Regions from separate parts of the Synechococcus sp. A10-1-5-9 genome, predicted to be linked through region 1. Evidence: predicted binding sites of a transcription regulator. Region 1 holds the regulator's gene; each other region holds the start of a gene.
The links. Region 1 encodes NtcA, which controls nitrogen genes in cyanobacteria. Its sites were predicted from a motif close to GTANCNNNNGNTAC; they were not measured.
Positions count from the first base shown of each region.

Region 2: the regulator NtcA is predicted to act here: its motif matches at 6,170-6,183, upstream of ACLM45_RS09615 (molybdenum cofactor guanylyltransferase).
Region 3: the regulator NtcA is predicted to act here: its motif matches at 5,507-5,520, upstream of ACLM45_RS08450 (sulfotransferase family 2 domain-containing protein).

Region 1 is NZ_CP180406.1:1,315,886-1,326,492, forward strand. Features, by position in the region: gene glmM (phosphoglucosamine mutase) at 1-685, opposite strand, end outside; gene ACLM45_RS07515 (hypothetical protein) at 774-977, opposite strand; gene ACLM45_RS07520 (transglycosylase SLT domain-containing protein) at 1,002-3,089, shown strand; gene ACLM45_RS07525 (hypothetical protein) at 3,046-3,516, opposite strand; gene ACLM45_RS07530 (thioredoxin domain-containing protein) at 3,633-4,181, shown strand; gene thyX (FAD-dependent thymidylate synthase) at 4,231-4,956, shown strand; gene dcd (dCTP deaminase) at 4,977-5,570, opposite strand; gene ACLM45_RS07545 (cob(I)yrinic acid a,c-diamide adenosyltransferase) at 5,570-6,178, opposite strand; gene rph (ribonuclease PH) at 6,323-7,048, shown strand; gene ntcA (global nitrogen regulator NtcA) at 7,125-7,859, shown strand; gene ACLM45_RS07560 (DUF3084 domain-containing protein) at 7,917-9,122, shown strand; gene ACLM45_RS07565 (resolvase) at 9,119-9,556, shown strand; gene ACLM45_RS07570 (DUF3146 family protein) at 9,534-9,791, opposite strand; gene pth (aminoacyl-tRNA hydrolase) at 9,791-10,417, opposite strand; gene ACLM45_RS07580 (TatA/E family twin arginine-targeting protein translocase) at 10,423-10,607, opposite strand, start outside.
Region 2 is NZ_CP180406.1:1,765,805-1,776,411, reverse strand. Features, by position in the region: gene ACLM45_RS09650 (sodium:solute symporter family protein) at 1-285, opposite strand, end outside; gene ACLM45_RS09645 (hypothetical protein) at 275-400, opposite strand; gene ACLM45_RS09640 (circularly permuted type 2 ATP-grasp protein) at 600-2,072, shown strand; gene ACLM45_RS09635 (alpha-E domain-containing protein) at 2,066-3,049, shown strand; gene ACLM45_RS09630 (transglutaminase family protein) at 3,034-3,933, shown strand; gene ACLM45_RS09625 (hypothetical protein) at 3,921-4,412, opposite strand; gene moaA (GTP 3',8-cyclase MoaA) at 4,496-5,539, opposite strand; gene ACLM45_RS09615 (molybdenum cofactor guanylyltransferase) at 5,536-6,120, opposite strand; gene ACLM45_RS09610 (NarK family nitrate/nitrite MFS transporter) at 6,374-7,942, shown strand; gene ACLM45_RS09605 (molybdopterin oxidoreductase family protein) at 8,023-10,251, shown strand; gene ACLM45_RS09600 (nitrate reductase associated protein) at 10,232-10,607, opposite strand, start outside.
Region 3 is NZ_CP180406.1:1,515,269-1,525,875, reverse strand. Features, by position in the region: gene ACLM45_RS08470 (tetratricopeptide repeat protein) at 1-911, opposite strand, end outside; gene ACLM45_RS08465 (glycosyltransferase family 61 protein) at 908-2,422, opposite strand; gene ACLM45_RS08460 (glycosyltransferase family 2 protein) at 2,419-3,405, opposite strand; gene ACLM45_RS08455 (tetratricopeptide repeat protein) at 3,619-4,611, shown strand; gene ACLM45_RS08450 (sulfotransferase family 2 domain-containing protein) at 4,569-5,459, opposite strand; gene ACLM45_RS08445 (hypothetical protein) at 5,758-6,924, shown strand; gene ACLM45_RS08440 (hypothetical protein) at 7,264-8,028, shown strand; gene ACLM45_RS08435 (sulfotransferase family 2 domain-containing protein) at 8,052-8,579, opposite strand; gene ACLM45_RS08430 (hypothetical protein) at 8,801-9,640, opposite strand; gene ACLM45_RS08425 (hypothetical protein) at 9,687-10,607, opposite strand.

The sequences.
Region 1 (10,607 bases):
TGGAGCCGCACCCCACATTGATCCGCTCCCCATCGGCTTCGCCATGGAGCACCGTGACATCGGCACCGAGCTCGGAGAACACCACGGCCCCGCAGGCTGTGGCCGAGCCCCAGCAGAGATCCAGAACAATCGGCACACCATCCAGCCGCTGATGGTGCACGCTGCTGAGAAGATCCTGTTTGTAGAGATCGAGAAGTTCAGAACGCTGGCGTGACACCCCGAACGCAGGCGCTTGCGGTGACGTCGGCTCCTCACCGCGCAAACCGGCTTCAATTCGCGACTGAAGCGCAGAGCCGAGCTTGCTGCCATCGGCACCGAATACCTTGATGCCGTTGTCCTCCGGTGGGTTATGGCTGGCGGACACCATCAAGCCACCGGCCGCCCCAAACCGGCGGATCAGGCCCGGGACTGCCGGGGTGGGGCACAGCCCAAGGGTCCAAACCTCTCGCCCCGCTGCGGTCAGGCCGGCCGCAAGCCCGGACACGAGCATGGATCCGCTCGTGCGGGAATCCATCCCGATCAGCACAGGCCCATCAGAGGGGAGCACCCGTCCACACCAGAACCCCACCTGCAGAGCAAGGGTGGAGGTGATCGCCGTACCGACATGACCACGCAGGCCATCGGTGCCGAAACTCACCTGGGCAGGATCAGGACAATCCAGGGGATGGAATGCAGGTGAGGCCATGGAGTCTCATTGATGGAATGAACCTTAAAAGGCCCGACAGCATCAGAACTTCAGCGCAAGGACAGGCCAATAGCTGCACGCCAAGCGTTCAACGCCAGCGCTGCGGGATCAAGAGGATGGCCGCCAGTTCAAGCAACGCCCAGGCGCCAACCAGAAGCACCATCCATCCAGGCAGCCACTGCAACGGCCAGAGCCAGCGCATCCCCCACAACACAAGGGCCACCCCGCAGACAATCGCGCAACGCAGTCGCTGCCGCCGCCCTGGGCGGGGCTTGCGCTGATCCGCACCCATCCATCGCCTGCTACTGGGAACAGAATGGCAGCAGTTCAGAGACCGTGTGTGAGCGCTGGACCGACCCGCGGACTTCTGCTCCTCGGAGGCACGTCGATTCTCACGGTGATGGCGATCGTGGGAGGCCAGCGGCTGCTACGTCAGCGTCAAGTCCCTGTGACCGCTCGGATGGAGAGCCCGCAGGTGTGGGCGCGGTATCGCTGGTCGATTGACCCGCTGCAGCGCAGGGAAGCGGCCCTGCTCCTGGCCAGTCGCAGTCGGGACTCACCAGAGCGCCAGCGACGTTTGCTCGCTGGCCAGGGATGGGGACCGGCGCCCTTGGCAGCCGTGGCGCTCAAGCAGCAGGCCCTGGCAGCTCAGCGGGTCGGCCGGCCCCTCGAAGCAGAGCAGCGCTGGCAAAGCCTGCTCGGGCGCTTCCCAACCAGCGCCGCCAGCGCCGATGCCCGCTACTACCTCAAGGGCAACAACGCGCAACTGAAACAACAGTTGCTGTCTCAACAGCCTGGCCATCCCGCCACTCTCGCGGCGGCGGCAGAACTCCCCGATGATGCCAACCAGGACACCCTTCAGGCCAGCGCCGTGCACCTGGCACGCTGGGGCCCCCTCTGGCCTGGAGCCGCCAAGCTCATTCGCCGCACCTGTGGGGATATCACCGGCACGGGACTGTCTCAAGAGCAACGGCTCAACCTGGCCTCTGCCCTGGCAGAGCTCGGGGATGGCACAGCCTCGGAGCTCTGCCTTCAGGGCACCCCGCTTCAACCGCCCCAGGCGCTGATCATCGGCCGCACCCTTCTGCGCGGAACCCCAGCCCAGAAACGTCGCGGGGAAGCGATGCTTTTGCAGCTGGCCAACGCCCATCCTCAATCCGAGGAAGCCTTGAAGGCAGCGGCTCTACTGAGTGAGCCGCTGAAGCCGAAGCAGGCGCTGTTGGATGCCTTGCCGCTACCGCTGCAAGAGCGTTCAGCGGATGTGGCCGCAGCCCGCGTACGCCTGAACGGAGACCAAAACGGACTGGAAGTCTTGAAACGATGGCCGGATCACCCCGCGATCTGGCAGCTGCAATGGGATCTGGCCCGTGACGCGTTCCTGGGGGGCCAGTGGGACCAGGCCCTCAGCATTCTGAAGACCATCCCCGGGAACAAACTGCCGGATCCCCTGGCCACAAGGCAGCAGTTCTGGATCGGCTTCAGTTTGGCCAAGCTCGGGAAGCAAGAGCAGGCACAGCGCGTCTGGGAAGCCCTGATCAAGGCCTATCCGCCGGGGTATTACACCTGGCGTGCCGAAGCCCGGCTTGGAGGCGGCGAACTGCCCGCACTGAAGGGGGATGCGGCCGCCACGGCAACCCAGACCATCAATGCCAACAACGACGCCTGGGAGCGCCAGGGCTGGAGCCCTCTGAACAGCGGTGATCGCCTGGTGGATCAACTCTGGCGGCTGGGATTGCGTCAGGAAGCCTGGGACACCTGGCGCACCAGCCACGCCACGGCCAAGCCATCCCCGCAGAGCCAACTCATCGAAGGTCGGCTGCTCCTGGGGGTGCAGGATTACTGGACGGGCCTGAATCGGTTGTGGAGGGCCAACCTTCGGCTTGTCTCTCCCGATCAGGACACACGGCTGCAGCTGCATCAGAGCCAGCATCCCCGCCCGCTTCTGCCTGAGTTCAGCGCAGCAGCGCAGCAGGAAGCGGTACGCCTGGAACTGCTCCTGGCGATCGCCCGTCAGGAATCTCGCTTTTCCCCAGGCGTGCAATCGCCAGTGGGAGCCGTGGGCCTGTTGCAGCTGATGCCGGCCACCGCAGCGGAGATGGAGGGAGCCTCCATCAGTGATGCTGAACTCAGGCAACCCGCACGCAACGCAACCCTGGGAGCGCGCTACCTGGCCTGGCTACTCGAGGAATGGCAGGGAAACCCCTGGCTCACCGTCGCCAGCTATAACGCGGGGCCTGGCGCCGCCGGATCTTGGTTGAGTCAAGAATTCACGCAAGATCCGGAACTTTGGGTTGAACGCATTCCCTATCCGGAAACCAGGCTTTACACAAAAAAAGTGCTGGGCAACCTCTGGGCCTACCTCAGATCGGACTGGGCAAGTCGTGACCAATCCAAATCCCGCTGATCACAATCACTGCCAACCAGAAAGCTGTGATCTGGGGAGCTGGTACCACTCTGATCCTGGTGAGATCCAACCGAGCCAAAAGTGTGGCTGATGCAAGGATCAACACATCGGAAAGCAGGCTAAGGCTCAACATATAAAGGCCCACAGTGATCACCAACGCGAGGGTGACCACCAGGCTGAGTACCCGGCTAGAAGCCATGAGCAAGGACAACTGACGCAGCAACAGATCCGGCATGGTGCAGATCACTACAACAACTAGGGCCTGAATCAGTTCAATCGTCCAGAACATATTGACACTCATCTGATGGGCCTTCGCAAGCCAGGTTTCCTGTATGGCCCAGTGATGACCAAGAAACAGAGAGACACCGAAAAGCACCAAAAGCAGGGGTGCTCTCAAGGGCAACAACAGGAAGCGAAGAAGAGGCATCAACGTGGTGGGTTTCCCTGGATGACAGACACCGGGTGCGATAACCACTCCACTTGAAACGCTAGCAACAGCAGGTGGTTTGTCCTGTCAGGATGGATGTCGAATCCTTCTCAAGGATGACCGGCACACCCGACAGCACAAGCCTTACATCACTGCAGAAAGGCCTTCTGCTCGTCTCGGCCATTGCATTGGCCGTCAGTCTGTTTTTGGTGCGCAATGGCGGGATAGCGGAATCACCCCTCGACCTCCTGGCCCGACGATCTCTGGCCCCGGAAATTGCACTCAGCAATGGACGTCCCACGATCCTGGAGTTTTACGCCGACTGGTGTGAGGTCTGCCAAGAAATGGCTCCCGCCATGATGACGATGGAAGAAGCTCATTCGGAAGAGCTCGACGTGGTGCTGGTGAATATCGACAATCCTCGCTGGCTGGACCTCACGGATCGCTATGACGTGACTGGCATCCCCCAGCTCAACCTCTTCGCTGCCGATGGAGAACTGCGTGGCCGGTCTCTCGGCGGCCGCAGTGAAAGCGAGCTGAATGCGCTGGCTGCTGCGCTTGTCACCAACACCTCGTTGCCCACATTGACCGGGGTAGGCAGCGCAAGTCCATTACCAGAGCCGACCATGCTGGAAACTGCGGCCGGTCCACGCAGCCATTCCTAGACAGACCGGTCATGATCTGACAACGCTTGTTCTCCGACCTGACGTGACCATGGATTCCCGCTTTCGGGTCGACCTGATCGCTGCAACCCCTAACCCGCAGCAATGCGTATATGCCGGCATGCATCAGGACTACAGCGAAGGTTTCGTAGCCGCCGACCGCGACGATTGGCCCGATGAAACCCGTGCCGGCAAAATCTGTGTGAAGCGCTTGCTCTCAGGCGAGCGAGGCCACTACGGCCCGCTTGAACATGCCCAGATCGTTCTGAATGTGGGCTGGTTCCCTCACTCGGTGATGCAGCAAGCTCGCACCCACCGAGTGGGCGTGAGCTTCGATGTCCAGTCGATGCGTTACACAGGCGAGCGGATTGCCCGGGCTGCCGACGGTGAGCTGGATCTAGAGGACGTGTTTTACCTCAGACCAGTTGGAGATTACAGCGATCGTCAGGGCAAGAAATACACTTACAGCCAGGCGCTGCGGTCGCAGGATCTGCAGCTCTGCAAGCAAGCTTCAGAGCGCTATCGGGATCTACTGCGAGCCGGTTTCGCAGAGGAACATGCCCGCGGGATTCTTCCCTTTGATTACCGACAGCACTTCGTGGTGAGCTTCAGTCTTCGGGCGTTCCTGCACTTCATGGATTTGCGCGCCAAGCTCGATGCACAGAAGGAAATCCGCGAGCTCTGTGACCTCATGTGGCCACACCTCCAGGATTGGGCGCCTGAATTCGCAGCCTGGTATGAAAAAAGCCGGCTTCATAAAGCAAGACTGGCGCCCTGAGGTCAGGCCCCCACAAGCGTTCAAACCTTGGCGAGGGTAACCCGCTCAGGCTGGTGCTGATATTTGCCCTGGCGATCGCTGTAAGTGGTGTCGCATGGGTCACCTTCAAAAAACAACAACTGACAGATGCCTTCATTGGCATAAATACGGCAATCAGCACCTGAGCTGTTGCTGAATTCAAGAGTGAGATGACCTTCCCAGCTAGCTTCCGCGGGCGTGGTGTTCACAATGATACCGAGGCGGGCATAGGTGCTCTTGCCCAGGCAGATCACCGTGATGTTGGGCGGCACCTTCATTTTTTCAAGGGCAACGCCAAGCCCATAGGAGTGAGCTGGAAGGATGAAATAGTCACCATCTTCATCATGATGGAGCTCGGTGGGCTCCAGGTTGGCTGGATTAAATCGCTTGGGGTTCATCACCGTGCCAGGCACGTGTTTGAAAATCAGAAACTCCTGCGGTGAAAGGCGCAGGTCATAGCCATACGACGAACAACCAAAACTCAACACCGGGCGCAGTTTCTGATCCGGTTCGAGATGACGCACAAGACCCGCTTGAAATGGATCGAGCATCCCTGCAGCAGCTTGCTCGGTGATCCAGCGATCGTTTTTCAGCATCAGAGGCCCCTACGCAATTCCGTGACTTGATCAGCCAAAGCCATCAGCGAGTCCGGGATGGATGGACCCGTGATGATCACATCCATTGACGCGGGACGCTGCTCCAGGCGACACAACACCTCCCGCTCATCGAGGTAGCCGAATGCAATTGCCAGGCCAAGCTCATCCAGCACCAACTGATCGAGGTCCCCGCTGATTAATTGCTTTGCGCAGGCGTTCCAGACCGATTGCACAGCATCAATCACCTCCGGCTCAGCATTGGCCGCAGGTTGGGACAAACACTCAAGAACAGCAGGACGCATCCAGCTGAGACGGTCGCAGAGAGTGACCGCAGCATCAGGCCCCTGCACCACACCACCTTTGAGAAATTGAGCGACCAGCACCCTGCTGCCAAGACCCGCAGCACGCAGTGCTTGGCTCATCACCGTCCCGAAACTCCCTCGATACGGGGCCGTGTGAACCTGAAGCTGGCCCTCCTGAGCCACCAGATGCAGCGGTGGCCTCGGCTCAAAAACCGGCAATCTCCGCAGACCAGCTTGCTCAAGCGTCCGGTGATCCGCACTGCGGACGTCTCGGGATCGATGGCTGGAACTCAAGCTTGTTGTCATCTCGGTCGCTGGCATCAGGGCTGGTGTCCAGACGGCCCAGCAGAATTTGAATCTAGCGCTGCGGATCCGATCCACAAGCCCTTGGACACCACCCATGGTGTCTCAGTCCAACTGCCAGGCTCAATGAAGCCATCGTCGCCAGGCATGAACACCATCTCCCGCAAGGACGGACGTCAAGCGTCCGAACTGAGGCCCTTCGCCGTCGAATGGGATCCCATGGGCTTCGCCCTCAGCTCCGTGATCGTTCGCACCGGCCGAACCGCTGTGCTCTGCAGCGTCTGCCACGAGCAAGGCGTGCCGCGCTGGCGCCGTGACCAGGGCCTCGGCTGGCTGAGCGCGGAATACCGGCTGCTCCCTGGTTCCACCCCCGAACGTCAACGACGGGAATGGCTGAAGCTCTCCGGACGCACCCAGGAGATTCAGCGTTTAATCGGTCGCAGTCTGCGCGCTGCGCTCTCCATGGAGGCGTTGGGCGAGAACACTCTGCTTGTGGACTGCGATGTGATTCAGGCCGATGCAGGCACTCGCACCGCCTCCATCACTGGAGCCTGGCTGGCACTCCATCACGCCTGCGCATCACTGGTGTCACAGGGACTCATCCCGGCCAATCCAGTCAGCGCCCAGGTGGCAGCCGTATCGGTGGGACTACTCCAGGGCGAAGCCCTACTTGATCTGGATTACAGCGAGGACTCTCAGGCGGATGTGGATCTGAATGTGGTGATGAACGCCAGCGGTGAACTTCTTGAACTCCAGGGAACAGCAGAGGGAGCCACCTTCAGCCGGCAGCAGCTGAACCTGCTCCTCGATCGAGCGGAACCTGGGCTCAAGCAGCTGATGCGCGCCCAGAACGAGGCTCTGAGAACGCAGTGATCACTTTGGAATCGTGTGCGTTGCTACAGGGTGAGAGTCAATCGCTCCTTAACTTCCTAAAACCAATGTGCCGGCCATGCCCGAAGTGATCCGCGGCTTTAGCCGCACAGCCTCTCATCAAGGACGCACATCGGAAGTGAGCCTGGCCAACGCGCCCGCACCAACTAGCAAGACTCTGCTTGAAGTCATTCGGGACCTCGAGGGTGCCAACACGGAGCTGATCGAACGCAGCAAAACCATTTTCTTCCCGGGTGATCCCGCCGAACGCGTCTATCTCATTAGGCGCGGTGCCGTGCGCCTCTCTCGCGTCTACGAGTCAGGGGAGGAGATCACCGTGGCTCTGCTGCGAGAGAACAGTCTTTTCGGTGTGCTCTCCCTCCTCACCGGCCATCGTTCCGATCGTTTCTACCACTCAGTGGCCTTCACCAGGGTTGAGATGGTCACAGCTCCCGCCACCTCGGTGCGTAAGGCCATCGAAGCTGACACCTCGGTGGGGCTGCTGCTGCTGCAGGGACTCTCAAGCCGAATTCTTCAGACGGAGACGATGATCGAAACATTGACCCACCGCGACATGTCGTCACGCCTGGTGAGTTTTCTGCTGGTGCTCTGCCGCGATTTCGGCATCCCTGGAAACCAGGGGATCACGATCGATCTGCGGCTGTCGCATCAAGCCATCGCCGAAGCCATTGGATCAACCCGGGTCACCATCACCCGCCTCCTCGGAGACCTTCGCAACTCGGGTCTGGTAGAGATTGACCGCAAAAAAATTACCGTTCTCGATCCCATCGCCCTTGCCAAACGGTTCAGCTGACGCACAGAAGAGTGAGGATGGCGACGTTCGAGCTGCACTGCGTGCAATGAGTTCTCTGTGACTGGCTGGTTGCTTCTGCTGTCGTTGCTTGTCCTCGGTGGCGTGCTCTCGACCTTGGGTGATCGACTCGGCTCCAGAGTCGGCAAGGCTCGTCTGAGCCTCTTCGGCCTGCGCCCCCGTCAGACAGCCGTGGTGATCACAGTGCTCACCGGCAGCCTGATCAGCGTCCTCTCCCTGGGCCTGATGCTGCTCGTCAGTCGGCAGTTGCGCGTCGGCCTCTTCGAACTGAATGACCTTCAGGCCAGGCTGCGCAGCAGCCGGGCGGATCTGAAGACCAGCCGGTCAGCTCAGAAGCAATCCAAACAACAACTGGACAAAGCTCGCAAGGATGAGATCGAGGTGCGCAGACGCCTTGAGGAAGCACGTAAACAAGCCAATGAGCTGAGAGAAACCCTTCAACCCCTGCAGGATCAGACCCGCCGACTCGAAGCAGAACGACAACGACTGAGCCAGGACGTTGGTAAACGCGACGACGAAATCCGCAGAACCGACCGCGAGCTCGCCGCTGTACGAGATCGCATCCGCTCCGGCGAAGCCGAATTGAAACTGCTAGAGGAAAATCTTCTAGCCCTGCGCCGCGGAAACGTCGCGATCAGCAGTGGTCAGCCCTTAGCAACAGCCACACTCAGACTTGAACGCCCTGACCAGGCGCGCCAGGTGATCGATCAGGTGCTGAGAGAGGCCAACCTCCAGGCTTACCAGCAAGTCCTGCCAGGACAGGCTCCCGACAAACAGATCCTGTTGGTGCCTCGTGAAGACATCAACCGCCTGGAACAAGCCATCCGCAAACCAGGAACCTGGGTTGTACTGCTGCGCTCTGCCGCCAACGTGCTTCAAGGTGAAACGGTTGTGTATGCCTTCCCGGAGGTCAGGCCCAACGTCACCATTACCCGCGATGGAGAGGTGCTTGCAAAGACCGCCCTGGCCAGCGAAGAAACATCCGCGGAGGATGTCCGCAACAGGTTGAACCTGCTTCTGGCATCAACCCTGGCAGAAATTCAACGCCGCGGCTCCATCAGCAAGGGACTGCAATTCGACTCCCAGGCACTAAACGAGCTCGGAAAGATGCTGATTGATCGCAGCACCGGACGGGTTGAGCTTGAGGCGGTGGCACTCAGGAACAGCGAGACAGCCGACCCCATTGCGATTCAGCTTCGACTTCAACGCAGCTTCAAACCCACCACTGCGGATGACACACCGTGACTCGCATCGCCGCCCTGGATCCGGGCCGAAGCAAGTGTGGGCTCCTGCTCGTTGACACAGACTTGGGAATCGTCCTCGAAGGACATGTCCTTGAGGGATGCTCTGTCCTGGAGACCCTGGAGCAATGGCGATCCAAGGAACCTCTTGATCGCGTGGTGATGGGCAACGGCACAGCCAGTAGGCACTGGCGCGACCAACTACCGGCGGATCTGCAGCTCACCGTTGTCGACGAACGCGGCACCACCCTGCAGGCCAGGAGTCGATACTGGGAGCTCTGGCCTCCGAAAGGATGGCGGCGACTGCTGCCTGAGGGACTACGCATCCCCCCCTGTGATCTCGATGCTGTTGCCGCTCTGGTGATTCTCGAGACTGCGCTCAACTGCCGTTTCAGCTGGCCTACACCGGAGCCCGTCAGAACTTGGCTCTCACGGTGAAGCTGTAATCCCCTCCAGCCTCGAGCCGATAATCGGATCTCACCAAAAAGCGTTGCAACGCATCCTGGATCAGGGCGCGTCCGAGCGAAGGCTCAACGCTGAGCTCACCGCGCTTGAAAAACCACTGAAACTCCCAGATAAATCCACCGGCCTGAACTTCACCCTGAAGACACTGATCACTAAAACTCTGGTGATGAACCCTCAGATGAGCTGTGGTGGATGGCAGACGTGCCATCAAACCGACTCACTCTGAGCAGGAGCGAGATTCAAAGCATTGATGTGGTTACCAGCCCGTTCCAATCCCTGACGTTGGATGCGTTCCAGCCCGGAGAGAACTTCTTTCAATACCTCGTTCAGCAGAGGCTCCTCCTCACGGCTGAACGCCCCCAACACATGCGACACGGTGCGAGCCCTTCGTTCCTCAGGCGAAAGCCCCGGAGCACCAATCCCGATGCGAAGACGTGCGAAATCCTGGGTGCCGAGATGCTGAATCGTGCTTTTTAATCCGTTGTGACCGCCGGCACTGCCCCGAGCCCGCAAGCGCAGGCGTCCGAGGGGGAGATCCATGTCATCGACCAGAACGATGACTTGTCCCAGGCTCAAACCAAACCAGTCGAGGGTGGCACGGATCGATCGGCCGCTCTCATTCATGAAGGTCTTGGGCATCAACAAGCGCAAACGATCAGGTCCAGCGCCGATATCCGCAAGATCACCTTGGAGCTTGGCCATGGCTCGGAACCGAGCATGTTCCTGAGCAGCAAGCTGCTCTAAAACCATGAATCCCACGTTGTGACGGGTCGAGGCGTAACGGTCACCGGGATTGCCAAGACCTACCACCAATCGGAGGTCGCCGGAGTTGATCACGATCAGTCAGCGCTAGCGCCTTTCGACGGAGGGGTGTCCGTCGTTGGCTCTGAAACCTCAGGAAGAACTTCAGGCTCAGCAATGGCTTTGTTGATTTCCCGCTCGAATTCCTTAGAAGCGGATTGAAACCCCTTCAAAGTCTTCCCCAAGGTGCGGCCGAACTCAGGAAGACGCTTCGGACCGAAGA
Region 2 (10,607 bases), 450 kb from region 1:
AATCAACCCCAGTCCTGCCAGGGCGTAACTGAACATGCCCCAGAGGCCTGTTCTGTAGCCGAATTCCGGGGCCAGAAGGGTCGTGTTGCCCGTCACCCAAGACGCCATCAAGGTGGCTGTGCTCAGGGCCAACCCGATGTTGCGGCCCGCCAGCATGAAATCGTCCGCATCTCCTTTACCGCGGCGGCCCCAGGCGATCCCTAACGCAATCCACAACACGGAGAACAGCACCACAAGCGCCCATGCAATCCCTGGTGACAGAAAACGGGCAGCGTCAGCGGACATCCGACGCTCCCCGATCACGGCAGCGAAGATGACCGGAAAGAATCATCAACACAGTGGCCAGGGTCACCGCAGCACCAAGGGCAAAGATCATTCCAGCCCAGAGATTGTCATCCAAAGCGAATGTCCTCTTCAGCAGATCTAAGACAAGCAAATCGCGGTGTTCGCAATCTTCCACCGACTGATAACAAAGTCGCCAGGGCTACCTGAATCACAGGCTGCCAGTGGCTTGATGCATCCAATCTCGAAATGTGTAGCAATCACAACCAGCAGGGGCCTGCTCGAGTTTTTGGATGAGGGTGTTAATTACTCAGGCGATGTTCACCCAGTACCGACCAACCGAGGGGTACGACGAATATTTCTGCCGCGAACAGTCCGCTCCCCGTGCTGATCTGGAGCCACTTCTGTCCTCCCTCGGCGCTATGGGGCTGGCGGAGCTAAATCGCAGTCACGCCTCAGCGAGCAACCTGTTACGACGCCTCGGCGCCACCTTCCGACTCAACGGATCAGGTCTGCATGGCGGAGAGCGGATTCTGCCCTTCGATCCGCTGCCAAGACTCATTCACCGCCAGGAATGGTCCGTTCTGGAGCGCGGATTGGTGCAACGCCTGGAGGCCATTGATCAGTTTCTGGCGGACGTTTATGGACCCCAACGGATCCTCAACGATGGCGTGATCCCGCGTGAGGATGTGGAGAGCTCCCAGGGCTGGCGGCCCCAGATGCAGGACATCACCGTGCCGCTCAATCGCTGGTGCCATATCTCCGGTCTGGATCTGATCCGCGATGGCGACGGCACCTGGAGGGTTCTGGAGGACAACCTGCGCTGCCCCTCCGGCGTGGCTTATTTCCTTGAGAACCGCCGGGTGATGAAACGGTTGTTCCCGAGCCTGTTTGCGGGCCGCACAGTGCAGCCGATCGACGATTACCCCTCCCATCTCTTGCGCACGCTGCAGGATCTGGCCCCCTGGAGTGATGCCCCCAGGGTGGTACTGCTCACCCCCGGCGTGTTCAACAGCGCCTACTTCGAGCACAGCTATCTGGCCCAGCAGATGGGCATTGCCCTGGTGGAAGGCCGCGATCTGATCTGCGAGGACGGACGCGTCTGGATGCGCAGCACTGCTGGCCGGGAACCTGTGGATGTCATCTACCGGCGCATCGATGACGATTTCCTCGATCCAAACGTCTTCCGGCGTGATTCGATGCTCGGTGTCCCCGGGCTCATCGATGCCATGCGCTCTGGTCGGGTGGCCATCGCCAACGCCCCTGGGAGCGGGGTCGCCGACGACAAGCTGATCTATGCCTACGTGCCGGCCATGATCCGGTATTACCTCAGCGAAGAACCGATCATTGACAACGTCCCCACCTATCTCTGTTCAAGGGACGACGACCTCCGTTTTGTGCTTGAGCATCTCAACGAGCTGGTGGTGAAATCAGTCGCCGAAGCCGGCGGCTATGGAATGTTGATCGGGCCTCACGCCAGCACTGAGGAGATTGAGAGCTTCGCGGTGAAGATCAAGGCACACCCGCGCAATTTCATCGCCCAGCCCACCCTGCAGCTGTCCACAGTTCCATCCCTGAGTGAAGGAGAGCTGTACCCCTGCCATGTGGATCTGCGCCCCTATGTACTGCGAGGTAAGAGCGACTGGGTCAGCCCCGGCGGCCTGACTCGAGTGGCACTGAAACGCGGTTCCCTGGTGGTGAACTCTTCCCAGGGTGGTGGCTGCAAGGACACCTGGGTGGTCAGCGACAGTGCCGTAACGGCCGAGAAACCGGAGCTCGTACCGTGCTGAGCCGTGTGGCCGATTCGCTGTACTGGATCAACCGGTATGTCGAACGGGCCGAAAACATCTCCCGATTTCTAGAAGTGAGCGAAGCCATGGCCCTAGACTGCCCCCCCGGCAGCGCTGAGCCTTGGCTTCCATTGGTCGATGCCAATGGAGACCGTCAACGCTTTGACGAAAGCTATCCCCTGGGAAGTCCAAGGGATGTTGTTGGCTTTCTGCTACTGGATCGCAACAACCCCAACAGCGTCGTGAGTTGCATCGCCAATGCCCGTGAGAACGCTCGCCAGATCCGCGATGTGATCACCACAGAAATGTGGGAACAACTCAATGATCTTTATTGGAATGTTCAAGACGGCGAGGCGCTCTGGCAGGAACCGGATCAGGAGCAACTGCGCAGTATCCGTCGCGGTTGCCAGCTCTTCTATGGCATTACCGATGTGACTCTCAGTCGCGATCAGGCCTGGCTGTTCAGCCAGTTGGGGCGGCTGATCGAACGGGCTGACAAAACCTCCCGCATCCTCGATGTGAAGTACTTCCTGCTGTTGCCGACGCCAACGGAGGTGGGCGGGGTTCTCGATGAATTGCAGTGGATCTCCCTGCTGCGGACAGCTGGGGCCTATCAGATGTACCGCCAGAGCGTTCAGCAGGCGATCACACCAGTGTCGGTGGCGCGATTTCTGCTACTGGATCCAATCTTTCCCCGCTCGGTCCGCTTCTGTCTGCAGGAGATCAACGCCACGCTGGAGCGCATTCATGCGGGTCCCCATGCAGGCCCCCCGGATGATCTGGAGTGCCTGCGTGGCCAACTGTTGGCCCAATGGAGCTTTGTCCGCATCGATGCTGTGATTGAACGGGGACTGCATGAGGCCGTGGATCAACTGCAAAGCGACCTCAACAAGCTGCATGAACTCATCCACCGTCGTTACTTCACGACCACCGACTTCGGCTCCATTCCCACCGACCCGTCATGCGCGCTGAGCTGATCCACCGTCTCACGTACCGCTATGAGGCTCCGGTACAACTGGGGGAACACCGCCTCTGTCTGCGACCCCGTGCTCAGGGCCATCAACGCCTGATTCAGCATTCGCTGCAGATCTCACCGGTTCCTGTTCACAGCCATGAGCTTCTGGCAGCCAGTGGTGATGCAATCGAGCGAGTGCGCTTCCAAGGGTCGACCGCCTCGCTTCAGATCGACGCCAGGAGCCTGGTGGAAACCCGGCAAGCAGCTCCTCTTCTCGATTGCTTCAACGGCCTTGAGCCGCCACTTCCCTACCCAAGGGGCCAGTTGAACCACGACCTATTAGGTGCCCTGGAGGGTTGGTTACCCAATGGCCAACATGATCCTTCAGCGGTGGAACTGGCTCAGGACGCGTTGATGGGAGGCAACCAGCAGGCGTTGCCCTTTCTTCAGCAACTGATGGAAATGATTCGCGACCGGGTCAAGTACACCCAGCGCCACATAGGCCCGGCCTGGCCGGCGGGCCGCACCCTGCGCGAACGCGTTGGGTCCTGCCGCGATCTAGCGATGCTGATGATGGAGTGCTGCCGAAGCGTCGGCCTTCCGGCTCGATTTGTCAGCGGTTATCACCTGGCTGAACCTGCCCCTGAGCAGTACGACCTGCACGCCTGGACCGAGATCTATCTACCAGGTGCCGGATGGCGTGGCTTTGATCCGAGCGCCGGTGGGGAAATAACCTCGCGCTACATCGTGCTGGCCAGTTCCTCGAAGCCCGATCTCACCGCAGCCGTTCAGGGAACATTCAGTGGCCCTGTGGCCACTGAAAGCAAACTCACCTGGACCATTGAAGCCGTTGTGGAGCCCGAACCCCTATCAGCACCCGTCGCACCCTTGATTCAGGCTGCCTGAGCCAAGGGTTCCACGCCGTGAAAACGCGGCGGTGGGGCCTGGATCGATGTCACAGCCATCAGAGCCGGAATGCGTGCACTGTTGTAAACCCGGAACTCCTGCACCAACGACACCCCTTCCTCCCGAACCGCTTGGTTGAGGACCACGGAACCATCTGGGTCCGACACCGAGCGATGGAAGGTACCGGGTGGAATGCGCAAGATGTCGCCACCACTTTGGAGACGTACGATGTGAAACGGCTTCGTCCAAGCCAGATTCACCAGATAAAAAGTACGGCCACCACTGGCCGCTAAAAGATTGTCTTCCTGATGAGGATGCAAATAGAACTGCCAGGCCCCGCTGTCTGGATCATCGGGCGGACTGATTGCAGGCCCGCTGTGAATCACCAGATCACGGGCATTGGACGTTTCCACCGTCACGTCAAAGAAACGCACCGCTGGTGTGTCGCGGAAGCGCTCATAGGACAGCAATTCGAACATCCCCGATGCGTCTTTTGACGGCAAACAACAACTAGTGAGTTGTAGTGGCCTCAACCAAGGAAAACGGTGGCATCGGCAACGCTTCAGCCACCCAAATAGGCCATCTCCGCATGACGGGCTGATTCGTTGCTCCAGTGACGCTCCTCGCTGTAGCGATCACGGCGTTGCCGCCAGAGCCCACGAAGAACAGCCTTCAAGGCCTCCTCGCTCTGCAAAAAAGGACGAAGGTCCGTGCCCTCAGGGGCAAACAGGCAGGTGTAGGCCTGACCATCGGCCGTCACACGCAAACGATTGCAGTCCCCACAGAAGGGTTCAGTGATCGAAGCGATCACCCCGATGCAACCTCGACCATCCACGTAACGCCATCGGCGGGCTGTAGCACCCGACTGCCGCGACATCGACTGCAAAGGCCAATGCGCATCGATGCGCTGAATCATCTCCTCCGCTGAGATCACCTGATCTGAAGTCCAGCCATTGCGATTCCCCACGTCCATGTATTCGATCAAACGAAGCTCCACCCCTCGGTCCCGCGCCAGCTTCACCAGTGGCAGCAATTGGCAGTCATTCAGTCCTCGTCGCATCACGGCATTGAGCTTGAGCCCTCCGCTTGCAGGGTCAAAGCCAGCGCGGCGCGCAGCGGTGAGTCCTCCGAGAACCTGCTCAACCAACCGATCACCGGCGCCTTGCCCACCACGCAGACCAGCCATCTTGGCCACCACCGCTCCTTCGAGGGCATCCAGGCTCACCGTGATGCGATCCAAACCGGCGGCCCGCAAGGCCAGGGCTTTCTCCGGCGTCAGCAGCACCCCATTCGTGGTCAACGCCACGTCTCGCAACCGAGAAAGGGGATCGGCGGCGTCAGCACGGCCTGCCGCCAACGCCTCAAGCAGTGGCAACAAGCGATCGCTGAGAAGGGGTTCACCTCCCGTCAGGCGCAACGTCTGGATGCCTAAACCGCTGGCAACACGAATCAGACGAAGATGCTGATCAAGATTCAATAATCCCGGTGGATCCTTTTGGTCCGGGCAGCAATACGGGCAGGCCAAGTTGCAGCGGGCCGTCAAGGAGATCCTCAGAACGCCGAATGGTCGGCTCCATTGATCGAACTCAGCTGGTAAGTCGCTCATCGCATCAACGCTGCCAGATCATCTGGCCCGTTCGCATTGATTAGATCCTGGTCTGGGCAAAGGAACGTGGTGTAGTCAATTCGTTCCAACCAACCGAACCATCTGCCGCGTCCCTCGGCCAGCTCCTGATCGAGTGCGGTTCTGTTGTTCGCTCCACAGGGGTACACACCGAACAACGGCTGTAAGCGATCACCACCCTCTGCCACCAAGGCCAGGCCTTCGGCCCGGCGCCAATGCTGCAAGAGGGACAGAAGCGTGCTGCGGCGAAGACCAGGCATATCCACAGGAAGCGTGAGCCATGCTTCATCCTCCCGTTCGGACAACACACAACCGAAGGCCTGCAAAGGGCCTGCCGGTGCCCAAGGCTCAGCTTGAACAGTCACGCCGGGTTGACCGGCAAGACATTTCCGGTGGCTGCCATGACCACTGAGCACCGTTACCTCAAGATCCACTGAGCGCAGAAGGCTGACCGTTGTAACCAACCAGCTGTCGCCATTGGGATGGCGAAGCAGGGCTTTATCTGTTCCCATTCTCTCGCTGGCACCTCCTGCAAAGACCACAGCACGAAGCGAACGAGCCATCGACAAGGAATGAATGAGCCACCTATCACTTCCCTGGGAAGACACTTCTGTAACAACAACTACTTTTTGTCATCAAGGTCTTTTGTGACGCTTGCAGCGACTTAGCAACACCCAATTTTTAGTAGCAAATACAACCGGATGGAGGCACTGCGAATGGTGCAATGAAGACGCGGTCTGCATTAGCGCCGCATTTTGAATCCTGAGCGCATTCTTTTCGAAGCCGGGGTTTGACTCTTCATCCCAACCAAACCCCATGCTTGGCGAACTTTGGTCATTCCAGGGCAGATATAGGACACTGCATCTCACCTGGTTTGCATTCTTTCTTACTTTTGTTGTCTGGTTCAATCTCGCTCCTCTAGCAACCACCGTGAAAGCCGATCTTGGCCTGACGGTTGGTCAGATTCGAACTGTGGCTATCTGCAATGTGGCCCTCACCATTCCTGCACGTGTGCTGATCGGCATGCTGCTCGACAAATTTGGTCCCCGGCTCACCTATTCCACGCTGTTGGTGTTTTCGGTGATCCCCTGTCTGATGTTTGCATCTGCGCAGGATTTCAATCAGTTGGTGGTGGCTCGTCTGCTGCTGTCAATCGTTGGCGCTGGATTTGTGATCGGCATCCGCATGGTGGCCGAATGGTTTCCCCCCAAAGAAATTGGTCTCGCTGAAGGCATTTATGGGGGTTGGGGAAACTTCGGATCCGCATTCTCTGCACTGACACTGGTCGGCTTGGCTGGATGGCTCTCCTTCTCCGGTGGTTTCGAATTGCCAACCGGAGCCGTTCTGAACTGGCGCGGTGCCATCGCTCTGACGGGAATTATCTCAGCCATCTATGGCGTGATCTACTACTTCAATGTGGCTGACACACCACCCGGGAAGGTCTATCAGCGCCCTGAGCGAACGGCAGGCCTTGAAGTAACCAGCATGCGTGATTTCTGGGGACTTCTGGGAATGAATGTTCCCTTCGCAGCCATTCTCTGCGTGTTGTGCTGGAGACTTCAAAAAGTTGGATTCCTCAACGCATCCACCTATCCTCTCGCTCTGCTTGCGGTCTTGGTCTGGTTTGTTTTTCAAACCTGGGGCATCGTCCGCACCAACCGAGAGTTGATCATGGGGACCAAGGTGTACCCCAAGGAGGATCGTTATGAGTTCAAACAGGTTGCCATTCTTGAGCTGACTTACATCGTGAATTTCGGTTCAGAACTGGCCGTGGTTTCCATGCTGCCCACGTTCTTCGAAACCACGTTTGATCTGCCGAAAGCAACGGCTGGAATTCTTGCCTCCTGCTTCGCTTTTGTGAATCTGGTGGCTCGTCCAGCTGGCGGTCTGATTTCTGACAAACTCGGCAGCCGCAAAAACACCATGGGTTTCCTCACCGCAGGGCTGGGTATTGGTTATCTGATCATGAGTTTGATCAAGCCCGGAACTTTTACTGGCAGCACCGGCATCGTGATCGCCGTTTTGATCACCATGCTCGCTTCCTTCTTTGTGCAGTCCGGAGAAGGCGCCACCTTTGCGTTGGTGCCCCTGGTCAAACGTCGCGTCACCGGACAGGTGGCTGGCTTGGTTGGTGCCTACGGAAACGTTGGTGCGGTGACCTATCTCACCATCTTCAGCCTGCTGCCGCTTTGGATGGGCGGTGCTGGTGAACCAACTCCAGAAACGATTGCAGCATCCAACAGTGCCTTTTTCCAGATCCTGGGAATTGCTGGTTTGATCGTCGCGTTCTTCTGCTTCTTCTTCCTGAAGGAACCCAAGGGCTCCTTCGCTGAGTTGCACGAAGGTGAAACCGCCACTGAGGGCACTCCCTCGATGGCTGGTTAACAACTCAGCTCCATCTTCGGATGGTGATCACCCCCGATGCCGCTGGCATCGGGGGTTTCTCAATTCATCGGATTGCTGCCATGTCGCCTACCACCGCGTCTGTGCAAAGTCAGTGTCCCTACTGCGGCGTTGGCTGCGGTCTGGACCTCTTGCCTCCAGGAGAAGCCGGAAAAGCGGTAAAGCGGGACGCCGAAGGTAATCCGATGTGGAGTGCACGCGGTCATCGCGAGCACCCATCCAGCCACGGACAGGTGTGCATTAAAGGTGCCACGGTTGGAGAGACCCTGGGACAAGGTCGCCTTAGCCAGCCTCTATACCGAGCAACACTGGCAGATCCGTTCCAGGCCATCAGCTGGAACAGCGCCTTCGACCTGCTCACCGAGCGCATTCGTTCCACCTTGGCCAGCAAGGGGGCTGATGCCATTGCCATGTACGGCTCCGGGCAATTTCACACCGAGGATTACTACATCGCTCAGAAACTGCTGAAGGGCGCCCTCGGCACCAATAATTTCGATGCCAATTCACGGCTGTGCATGAGTTCAGCCGTAGCTGGCTACACCCGCAGTCTCGGCTCCGACGGTCCGCCCTGCTGTTACGAGGATCTCGATCACTGCTCCGTAGCCTTCTTGATCGGCACCAACACAGCCGACTGCCATCCGGTGCTGTTCCAACGCCTGTTGAAACGCAAAAAGCGTGATCCCAAGGGACTCACCATCGTTGTGATTGATCCCCGCTGCACCGATACAGCAAAAATTGCCGATTACCACCTCGCGCTTGCCCCCGGCACCGACCTCGCCTTGCTGCATGGCCTGGCGCGCCTGGTGCTTCAGGACAATGGCTTCGACAGCGACTTCATCGATAGCGCCACAGAAGGCTTCGCAGCGTTCACCCAAACAATCAAGGCCTGGACACCAGGAAAAACCAGCAAGTTCTGCGGCATCGCCGAAAAAGACCTGCGTTCAGTGGCAAGGCTTTGGAGCCGAAAGGAAGGGATTTTGAGCCTTTGGTCGATGGGCGTGAACCAACGGCGAGAGGGAACCGCCGTTGTGGGAGGGCTGATCAACCTGCACCTGCTCACCGGGGAGATCGGCAAAGCTGGTGCAGGCCCCTTCTCACTCACGGGTCAACCGAATGCCATGGGTGGACGCGAAGCCGGCGGCCTCGCCCATCTGCTTCCTGGCTACCGATTGGTCACCAATGCGGAGCACCGCCACGCGGTTGAGAAAGCGTGGGGGTTTGCCCCTGGATCCATTGCTGCCCAACCAGGACTGGACGCATGGAAACAAGTGGAAGCGATGGAACGGGGGGAGCTCGATCTCTGGTGGGTAGCTGCCACGAACCCACTGGTCAGCATGCCGGACCTCGAACGCGTCAAAGCCGCGATGCAACGCTGCAAGCTCGTGGTGGTGAGCGAAGCCTATGCCGACACTGAAACGTCTCATTACGCCCATCTGCTTCTGCCGGCAGCCCAATGGAGTGAAAAGAGCGGAGCGATGACCAATTCAGAGCGGCGGGTCACCTTGTGCCCAGCGTTCAGGCCCCGCCATGGCGACAGCCGAGCGGACTGGGAAGTGTTTGCAGAACTCGGACGACGACTCGGCTTCGTCGACCAGTTTTCCTACAACTCCGCCGCAGAGGTTTATGAGGAGTTCACCTCTCTCACGGCGGCCCGCGTCTGCGACATGTCGGGTCTTAGTCACTCCCTGCTGAAGGAGCATGGCCCGCAGCAATGGCCTTATCCCAAGGGTGAAGGCCCAACCAGAACCTCCAAGCGTCTCTACGAAAAGAAACGATTCCCGACTGCCAGTGGTCGGGCCAGATTTCAAAAGGACAGTCCCCTGGGTCTGGCAGAACCCCCCTGCGAGATGTACCCGCTGGTGCTCACAGTGGGTCGCTATCTCGGCCAATGGCACACAATGACGCGCACGGGCAAGGTCGCACGCCTGAACGCCATGCATCCCGAACCCAGCCTTGAAATGCATCCCAGCGATGCCAAGCGCTTTGGTCTGGAAGACAACGGCTTGGCAGCCATCACATCCCGTCGAGGCACGCTCACCGCGCGGGTTTGCGTGACGGAGCGGATCCGCGTGGGATCAGTGTTCCTACCAATGCATTGGGGCTTCACTCAGGCCGAAGCCTGCGAAGCCAATGCCCTCATGCACGATCAGGCCTGTCCGATCTCCAAACAACCGGAACTAAAAGCCTCTGCCGTGGTAGTCGCTCCAGCGGTATCGCTTGTGAAACCGACGGAACAGGACACAGGCGTTCTGGAGAACCTGCGGCGGCTGCTCACCCCAGCACTTCGTTGAATGCGGCGTCCAGGTTGTGGTGATCATGGCCGGGCCGCGCCAACTTGCAGAGCGCAAAACGGTCCAATTCGCAGAGATCCCTCCAGTGATGCAGTGACAGTTGAACCTGCCGCGTCCTCGCAGCCTCCAGCAGAGACTCAGGCAAAGCATCTGATTGCTGCCAGGGTTCCTGCGTGCATGGCGGGAGATCCTTCACAACCCCATCAGCCATGGCAGCGGTGCAGACGCGCAAGTGATCGCGCATCCGCGTCAGCTCTTGGGCCCCATCGTTCCAATCCACCAACGCCTGGCGTTGCTCCTGAGACATCGCAAGCCAGTGGCTGAGCTTGAGCTTGACGCCGGCCAGATCGAGTTTG
Region 3 (10,607 bases), 200 kb from region 1:
GTTTGGCTCGCCGCTGTCGAGTCGAGCTGGTCGGCCCAGACCTTCAGGACATTTGGATCCTCAAGGGAGACCAAAACAAGCGTCCGGCAGTTCAGAACACATTCATCGGGGAATGGGGAACAGGCTTGAAAGGACGGTAAGGCGGGTGGTTCCTGACCGTCCAGCAGGGCGAGCGAGCGTTCGGCGCGCATTGCCTGGAGCGCTTTGCGTTGAAGCTCAGGAGCAAATGCGTGTTGTGGATCTCTTTTCAGGGTTTGCCTGGCGTAGTGAAAGGCAAGTGTTGGTTGCTGTTGACGCAGGGCCTGGTATCCCAGACGCATCAGAGGCCAAACCTGTTGCGGTTGCAGGGTATGCGCTTGCGTCCACCAGGACTGGGCTTCGTTGAAGCGGTCTTGCTTTTCAAGCAGATCTGCCATGGAGCAGCAGAGCCGGGATGACAGCGTGTCACCTCGCTTTTGCATCGCTATGAGCAACGGGTGAAGCAGATTGAGGGCTTCCGTGAAATGCTCAGCCTCCAGCCATTGATTCAGCAATTTGACCAAATCATTTTCGGCCAATTCAGGTGGGTCGCTCAGCAGTTTTTTCTGAAGTGATGCAGCTTGTTTGAATTTTTTGCGCTCAAGCAAAACCGCCAGGCGTTCCCAGCTGTGGCGTTGGTCAGAGTCTGAGAGCAGTTGTACTGCCTGATGGTTTTCACCGATTGCTCCCAAAAGTCTGGCGAGCGCAGGACGCAGTTCTTCGGAGCTGGGAGGCAGGAGACTCCAGGTTTGCCACTGCGCGGCCGTTTCGGCATCACCGCAGGCTCGACGCCAGCGGGCAACGCGTTCGAGCAGTACTGGATCTGGAGTTGTCTCCTCAGCCAGGCGGGCCAGAGCCTGCCGCAACTCTTCTGAAATCCTCGAACTGCTCATGAAGTCAATGATGCCAGAGCTTCTGCGGCAGGGCTTGACTCAGTTCCAAGATCAATGGGGAAAGCCAGAGGACCTGCATACAGCCATTCCTGCAGGGGCAAGGGGGTAGGGCTTGTCTCCAGTTTGCGGTGTCGGAGCTGTCGGCGGGCGATCAATCCGTCGAAATAAGGCGGTTGATAGGCGGGATTCACCAGCTCAATCACTTCACTCCCAACGGGAGCAGCCAAAAGATTGGCCATACCAGCCCCATGAGGTGCGATCACGAGATCGGTCTGCATCACCTGAGCCTGCTGTTCGCGGATGCTGCCTTGCTGCATGAAGGGTGCACGCAACTTGGTACTCCAGTGTTGTTCCCCGATCACTGTTCGGTGCAAGGCTCCAGGTCTGCCGAACCAGAGGCGAGTTCTGCCCTTCGCCGCCGTCGTTCTGGTGGCTTTGGATGGACCTGGGAGATCCCAGAAGCGTTCCAGCCAGGCGAGGTTCGCCGATGAAGGTTTGCCGAAACTGCTGGCAAAGCCAGGCACGATCAGCGTGCTCGCCGACAGGTGATCGCAACCAGGAAGGAGGCGGCTGCGGTCGATCCCCAGTCGTTCCAGACCATCTCTCACATACGACTTGTCCCCCCCGTTATGCCAGATACGCAGGTTGGGCCAGCGCTTGAGAGCTTCCCCCCAAACGCGCCCCAATCTGGGAAGCAGCTCCAGTTGCCAGTGAAAGAACATTTCTCCGGAAAGTTCAGCGACAGCGAGAACGGGGCTGTCAACGACTCGGGCTTTCGACAGGGTTGATTCCGCCGCTTGCAACATCTGAAGACTGAGCGGTCCGAAGGCCTCCTGGTGGCGACAACCAGGCCATGGCCAGGGGTAATGGCGGCAGAGGTTTGTTTCGTAGCAACTGTTTTGGTTGATCACGGCCACACCGTGGCTGTGCGACCAGACGTTGCGATGTCGTTGCACCCAGATGCGACCGTTTGGGATCGCATGGAGATAAAGGGGAGGATCCTCAGGGGGTGGTAGCGCCTGGCAATCGACGCATCCCGAGGCTTGACAGGGCACGATCGGCCAGGGTTCCGGGGGATCGCTGGGTGCCGCCAGCCAATGGGCCCCGCTTCCATAGCCAAGCCGTGCATGCAGGTCGGCGAGCATCTGATCGAGCCGGTCGTTGCGGCCACAGCTCCAGGCCCGTTCGAGCAATTGCAGGGCTCGTGAGGGCACTTCCGGCAGTGCCACTTCTCCCCAGCTCTGCAGCAGCCTTCCGAGTTGGTGCACTTCTGTGTCTGTCGGCGTGTGGACCAGCAGCTCATGGGCCAGTTGGATCGCCTGCCGACTGATCGAGGCCACGGGATCCGTTTTCAGAGTTGCAGCGGCGGCTTGCAGATGGCGATGCACTGCTGCGCTGTCCTGCTGGAGCAGTGCTTGCCATGCTTTCAAGGTGGCCAGCGGTCGTCCAGCTTCCAGGTCGGCCAGGGCCTGGGCATGGAGGCTTGAAGCAGTCTCCTGGGTTGGGCTCATCGCTGCAAAAGCATGGATTCCGCCTGCCGCCAGAATGCGCTGGCTAACAAGTGCTCACGATTGAATGGAGCGCCGATCCGCATGCTGCTGCGGTGCATGGCTTCGATCAAGTGCACCGGACGGCGCACGAGGGGATAGGGGCAAGACGCCATGGCACCCTTGAGCAATTGCAGTGCCAGGCTGGAGTTTCCAGCTTGCCACGCTTGCCATGTAGCCCAGGTGGCTGTGCTGTAGCGCTGGTCCTTGGCCCATCCCACCTGTGGATTCGGAAGGGTGTTGAGGTGATGATCGATCACCGACAGAAGGCCCTTGAGTTGGGGTTCCAGTCGACCGCTGGCATTGCCTGAGTGAATGCGATAACGCACAAGCGGTTCATGAATCCAGTCTCCTTGGTGCCCTGCTGCTGCCAAGCGAAGGATCAGATCGACATCTTCGGAGTGGCGCAGGGCTGGATTGAAACCTCCCACCTGCAGGAGAGCGGATCGGCGGACGGTCCAGGCGCTTGGCAGAACGGCCTTATGTTCCATGAATTGGTGCCAGCTGAATCCAGCCCCCTCGTCCCAGGGGCGAACGGGTTGCTGCCGCTCACCCTGGGCGTTGCAGCGCCACCAGCCCCCGTGCACATGGCTGAGATGGGGGTTGGACGCCAGGTGATGCAAGGGCTTGCTGAGTCGTCCGGCGAAGGGGCGATCGTCGGCGTCGAGAAAGGCAATCACGTCGGCTCGGCTGGCCATGATGCCTTGGTTGCGGGCTGAGGAAACACCTTCTCCTTTGCCTTCGAGCAGTTGCCAACGTTCCGTAGGCCAGTGGGCACAGAGCCGACAGACCAGATCAGCACTGCCGTCTTTGCTTCCGTCATCGACCACCACCAACTCGAAGCCCGTGTCCCAGTCGTGAACAAGTGCCGCCAGCAAACTCGGCAGCCATGGAGTTGCATCGCGCATTGGCACCACCACGGACACGCTGGGGGTGGCGGATGGCATCGCAAGGGCGGATTGAGTCGAAACAGCACTCTGCCGGATGGCTGCGAGAATTCTTGGGATTTTCGACTGGATATGCCACGCTCATCGCGCCGCAGAGCTGTTCAACGGGCCTCTGCGCCGTCTTCCGTGACACGGGTTCGGCGCCGCAGTCGCAGATCTCAGGCTGAGACCAATACTTTTCAATCTTCTCCTACTCCTTCCAAAGTGTCACCGATGCCTTCTGACGCCGAACAAACCAGCCAACCCAGTGGCGCGATGGCTGATCGTTATTACGAGCTGGCTGAGTCGATGAATCAGCGGGGGGCCATGGAGCTGGCGGTTCCCTTCTATCGCCAGGCGGTGGCCCTTTTGCTGGCTGAACGTGAGTCGTTGCAACAGCAGCTTCAGGGTGGTGCGGTCTCTCCCGCTCTTAAAGGCAGCGCTAACCAGGACGCATTGCACGGTCTGCTGGAAGCGGCGGACTTTCTCACAGACAAGCCAGTTGCTGCTGAACCCGCAGTGCAGCCTGTCGAGCCCTCTGCATCTCCAGCACCTGCGTCTCCATCCGTTGATCAAGATCAACTGGAAGCTCAGATCGCTGAACTTTCGGATGAGTTGTCGGCCAAGACGGCCCTTCAGGTGATGGCGGGTTTGAAAGCGCTGGCTGATCAAACCAAGGGCCAGTTGCCGGCTTCAGGCTTGGCCTTGCTGGGCAAGACTCAGATGGTTTTGGGGAAACCTGCGGATAGTTTGAAGAGCTTTGAAGCAGCACTCGTTAAGGACCCTCAATCCTTGGATCTACAGATCAATGTGGGTGCTTGCCACCTTGCCAACCAGAATGTGGATGCTGCTCTTGAGTTCTTGCGAGGGGTTTGGACAGCAGGATTGGATCAGATTGATGAGAAGTCACGATCAGCGTTGTTCCGCAATCTCTCCTCGGCGGAAGGGAAGGCAGGTCGTCCGTTAGTCGCTCTACAACTTCATCGGAGCTGGTTAGAACAGTTACCGGATTCAGTGCCCATTGAACGTGCCTTGAAGTGTGCCAATCAGGGCCTCAAATTAGGTGAGAATGATGGGCTGATTCAGAAAGAAGCTCTCCAATTGTTACGAGAGCTGAGGGCAGTTCACCCAACGGAGAAACAGGTCATCCAGGCACTGGCTGATGGATTGGAGTCAGTAGGAGATTACAGAGAAGCAGCACTCCTGTATCGGGAGCTGCTTAAATGATTCAAATGTTGAATCAGTTGATAGTCGAATTTAAAAGTATTTTTGAATCTTTTCCGAAGGTTTGAATTCGTGGTGAGCAGCTCCTTAAGTGATGCACTCTTCGGAACAAGTTTTTTGCTGCACAAGTCAGCCAGGGTCAAGACACTCGCTTCAGTTTGATCGGAAAATGTCCATTCTTCAATCGGCAGCCGAGTGGAGTTCTTTTTCTCCGGAAGGAAATCCTCAAACCCCATGCTTTGATTAATATATTTAAGGTCTTCATCAAAACTTTCTACTCTGAGAGGGTAAACTGCTTTGGAGTATTTGACAATATTATTGTAAAGGCTCCACTGCTTTTTGTTAGCGAGTTGCGGCGCAAAGTGCCCATTTAAATCATTGCGGTCAATGGTTGGATGAGTGATTGTTAAAATGAATTTTTTTAGCGAGAGTTTATTGACGGCTTTTGCATAATTCACTCTCTTTCTCTTTCGTTTTTTAGTTTTGCTTTCATCTTGTTCGTCTTGTTGCTTGCGCTGAAGTGCTATAAATGTTTTAAGAAAGCTTTTTGAGAATTTCTGCAGCTTTTGAGGATTCTCGGGTAATACAAGGCCTTCCTCTCCGCGAATCAAAAACTTGTTCACGAAGCTGCTCGTCATCCTTTTGACCGGATCGCGATGAGAAACGATTAAATGGTCAATCTGAACATTATTTAAAAGCAATTCTTTTGCTTCGCTGAAGTCGTAGTTGCCATAACCTTCTTTACCCAAATAGGCTCTTGGTTTGTCTGTGCACTCTGAGAGTTCTTCAAAATTATGATCAACCCAGTAAACTAGCGATGTGCAAGCACATTTTTCAGCCCACAAGATCATCGTTTTTCTTGAAGGGAGATAATAAAAATGCATTCTATTTAAGCTAGGTAGTTAATGATAACATATATCGATTGGGGCAGTCGCTCTTATGCTTGCTGAGAGGCCGCACGAGCCTGTTGGTTGGTTCTGAGGTAATGAAGCCACATTGTGCATAGAGCAGTCTCCAGTGTGGATGACCTCCTTGCTTTCAAAAAGAGCTCAATCGGTTTTAATTAGAATTATTCAAGTTTCGAATTCATCAGGGGAGGAAGTGTGCGCTCGCGTGACCCTGATGTATGATCATTAAAAGGTTTATGCTATGAAACGGGTTGGTATTGCCCAAATTCTCGCAGGGCATGATGAATGCACGGTTCCATTGATTTTGGCGTTAAATCGCTTGGGAATCTATGCTGATATTTATATCAACAATGAACTACGTGAAAAACGAGGAGACCTATTTCAGAGTTTGCATGTTGAGCACCATCAAATTTATATCGAACAGTCTACAAAATTAAAGACGCTTAATCCGCCCCCTCCATGCAATCGGGTTTTCTGGCTCGGCGTGATGGGAAATAAAGTCAAGAAACTAATTTATCTGAACAAGGAATATTCGTTGCCAATCATGTTTTGGACGACATTTGCGAAAAAGCCATCGCCGATTTTTGAATATTGTCAAGAAATAGGTATGCATCTCTATGCCTTTGTTCACGATGCAAGAAACGGCAACTTATCCCGTGTCTTGGCAGGATTGTCATCGGTCACGTCTGTTGTATTTTCAGATGGAATGGTGGACGCATTTTCGCTCCATGCTGAAAAGATCAAGCCACTAAAATTTTATCTTCCACCTTTTTCTGACCTTTCCAAGCATCAAGGTCTTCAGGGACGAGAGGTTAACAACAGCAATGAATTACGAATCGTTGTTCCAGGCCGAGTTGCCTACGCAAGACGCGATTATGGTTTATTGATTGATTTTGCGAAGTCTTTGCTTTCGCAAGAGACGCTGAGTGTTGAGCCAACATTTGTCATTGCTGGAGGTATTTCAGGCGATGAGGGTAAGAGATTTATGGATGATTTGGCATCCCAAAATCTTTTGAAATACTTCGAATGTCCGTGCATATCCTTAACCTCGGATGGCGCTCCTTTTATGAGCTATGAACAGCTTTTTTCTTGCCTTCTTGGTTCAGACTTGGCCGTTTCTAACAGCTTAGCCGTTAAAGGAGATTACACAAAGGTGAGTGGAGCCGTTAATCTATGCATTAATTTTCAACTACCAGTGCTGTATTTAAATGATTATCCGTTGTATCCTGAATTCAAAGATATGGCATCGATTATCATCGACTCATGTGATCAGTCTCAGGTGAGTGCATTTGCAAAGGAGATGCCTCAACTGGTGGTTCAAAAAAGGAAGGAAACACACCTTCTGAAGGACTCTATGGAGCAATGGAATCAACAAATTATACAGGAAATATTATCGCGGCACAAGTAATGTTGCCGCGATCAATCTAATCAGAATGATGAAAGTGAATTAGTGTCTTTCAATTGTCTTGTCTTGACTTTTTGTGGATAGGAATACAGGTTGTTCTGGGTGGGTTTATTGATAACTATCATTGTCTCATCGTTTTATTTTCAATCCTTTGCTGTTATCGTTTATTCGTTATTTGATGAGATCATGTCGCTTGTCAATAGGTGACCAGGCCCTTGACGTCATGCGTTTCAGGACCAGCCGATCTTGTTGCTTGTTCTGACCCTGGCTGAGTCTCAATCGAGCCAACTTTTGGTTCTTGTCACATGTTGCGGTAGAGTCAGTTCATATGTCGGCGAGCAAATGAAACGTCCTGCCAATGTGTTTTTTGTGACACATAAATGTGGCAATCATTTTTTTGAATCTGTTTTTACAAAAGATCCCACATTTTCAAATCTTCAGTCAGTTGATCTAAGCTCATCCAAACAATTGCCCGGAGAAACACCAAACAGTTTGGCTAATTTCAAGGGAGATTTTCTTAACCTAAGATGCAGAAATTTTGATCCAATTTCTATACTTAAGCTCTTAAAGCATTTAGATCCAGAAAAGACTCGTTTCTTTTTAGTCGTCAGGCATCCTGCATCTTTTTTCAGATCTGCATCGTCTTATCATGTCAAAAGCCCTGAGCGGTGGAGCAAAAACAGGATTTATAAGCACTTAGGGGATCGAACATTAAATAGTGCACTGCTTGAAACCGTTAATGCCGATGATCGTCTTATTCTGACCATGAAACACTTTGGTTTTGCTTGGTATTTACCACAACGTTGGTTGATGAATGCTGAGTTTTTAAAATCTTCTGATTTAAATTTTAGTGTTCTTAAAACCGAAGATCTTTTTACTGATGGAACTGCCTCATATTTTGAGACCCTTGCCTCTAATATGTCCCATGATGGGTATCAGATAGATGCTTCTCAGCTGATGAATGCATCCCCAATCTTTATGAAAGAATTGCCACCACATTCAACTGGTGAGTTTCGAAAAAGCTCCTTTGACGGATACGGCGACAAAGCTTTAGGCTTTTATAATCAACATTTTAAAAGCCTAGAGCAATACTTTTATCCATCATAGTCGATCAAAGCTTAAGGATTGAACTATCGCCGTTCGTATCCAAGCAACTTATAGTCAAGGCGGTAGAAATCATCAACTTTGTTTCGTATTTCAGGCTTAATCGTATCGATCTGATGTCTGATTTCGTCTGAAATTTTTTGCTGATGGCTATTACGTGGTTTATGTAATTCGTATTTTACCTTTTCGGAGAATTTGCCACAAAGCGAGGGTAACTTTTGGTTAATCTCTTTGATGTCTATGACAAGCGGTTTTGCGATGTCAAAAGATGATTCAAGGCCGGCGTAGAGATATTGAGGTAAAAAATGGCATCCATAGAAGTGGCTTACTCCTTGAAACTGATAGGGGTCAGATTCAGAGTATTTTCGATTTGCTTTTTGAATAAAGTTTTGACAATAAGCCTCAAACGATTTATCTTGCGGGCTGATAAATCGGTTGCACTTTTGCGATACTTTCCGTGTGTACTCAGAAACAAATCGATCCCAGGGATGTCTTACGATAACAAATGATTTGTATTCATCGAAGATCCATTTTGGTGCGGCTTCTCGAATCAACGCGAAGCACAGATGGTCAAGTTCGTAACAGTTGCTTGAAGTTTTATGGTTGCCATATAAATAATGATAGGAGACTATTTGAGGGCTAAAAGTAGAAACTGGCAGGCCTAAGCTCGTGAGAATTGCGTCATTGATTGAAGTTCCTCCGCAGCGGGGGTTGTGAACGTGAATGAGCTTTGCTTCGTGAAAGATAGGCATTGGAATTGCTATTTGCTTCGTGTTTAAGAGAGAATGTGTTTGGAGTACTGAGGGTGTTGCGCATAATATGTCTTTTGGAACACATCGAGATCAATGCGTTCGGCAATTAAGCCACATGCCTTTTCGCCAAGGGACGTCAAGGGAGAGTATTGCTCAACCTCATTCTTATAGTCAGAAAATGTTTTTTCGTCCCGCTCATGAGTTTTTGTATCTCGCTTTGTCGAACGGCTTGGGACTTTAGGCGGTGATTTGACTTCGCAGAAAAATTGTAAACTGTTCAAAAATCTGGATATATCGCAGATTATATCTTCGTAATAGGCGATTGCAACGTTGGTCGGACAATTTTTCTTGAGTTCAAGGTAAGATTCTGTTTTTCTGTTCCACAGTTCAACTGGAGAGCTTAGGTATGATTCAACGAGATTGTCGCGAGCGTTCGTTAAAATTGGTTGCTGAATAAAATTAGTCAGATCCTCGGATGGTTGAGGGAATAGATTGTATGGGCGTCTGTGTAGAGCTGAAATAAAACGCCATGGATTGCGAATGAGGCAGATGAAGAGGGTTTGTTCAAATTTTGGATTCTGCTTGAGTTGATTGCTGCTGACTGCGGCATGTTTCCATCCATAAAACTCAGGTATATCTTTTGCGCGATCGCTGTCAATTAAGCGTTCTAACATTAAAGACCGAAGAGCTGGATTACCCTTTGTAACGTCTAGATTGCAAGTGATGATGTGTTCAAGGTTTCTGCGTGACGCTTCACTTGCCCCATCTGGATGAACTAGCAGCTCTGCATTGGTGTTGTTGCGGAGCAGTTTGATGAGGAAGTGGGTGCCGGTGTTGCGTTCTCCAAAAACTTTAATGAACATTGCCTTGGAATTTTGGTGGAAGTTTGTTTGATGTCGCAGTGAAAAGCTAAAGCTTTAAATGCTCTCCGCAGAGCTGTTCTGCATCTTCTAAGGCCCCGGCAAAAAATGTTTTCATTTTTTCAGTTGTGTCTGGGTCCAGAGAGAGCTTGATATCTGTTTCATTCACTTTTTGTTGCAGACATGTTTCAGCTAAGGGGCGATCCACAACCAGGCCGGTGCGGTCTTCCAGGGCTTGAAAGGCTTTCTCTGGCTGTTGCGTCAACGTGTCGAGGCTCAGCACGAGGGCTCGATCTCCAAACACTGCTTGCAGGCGTTGTTGCGCTTCACGGTACTGATTGAAGCGCAGTTGAGCTCTAACCCATCCATCCTCCTCTCCTTGATCAAGCAGCAGGTTGAGGTTGCTCAGCAATGCATCATTCTCAGGCATGGGTTGGTCGGCGGGCCGCATGTAAAAGTGCCGCAGTTTGTAAGCCGAGAGGAACCGTTTGGCAGGATTCCGAACCATCAGCACAGGCACAACGTGACCTGCGAACTGATCATGGACTCCCTGGAGTTGCTCTTCGCTAAGCAGCATGTATTCCGGAGTCACCTCACCAATCCAGTGGTGATGCATCAGACAAGGTCGGAATAAATCCAAATAATTCACTTCGCTGATGTCACGTTCGCTGAAAATTGTGTTGGTGCGAATTTCACAGATCAGGCGTTTACTTCCTTTCGCCTGAGCTGTGGCTAAGTCACCATGTTGATTCCTCAGCCGCTGGAGTTGATTCTTGGAGAAGCTCTGCAACGCCTTGCGAGGACGGAGATGATGGAGGGAATCAAACACATGCAGCTCCTTTACGGGATGCATGAACAGACCCTTCACGCTTTGATGCAGCAGCCGGTAGAGCAGGGTTGAACCGGCTCGTTGAGAGCCAACGCCAAGCAGCAAGCTCTGGGAGGTGTCGGTGGGTGTTGGGTCAGTCAA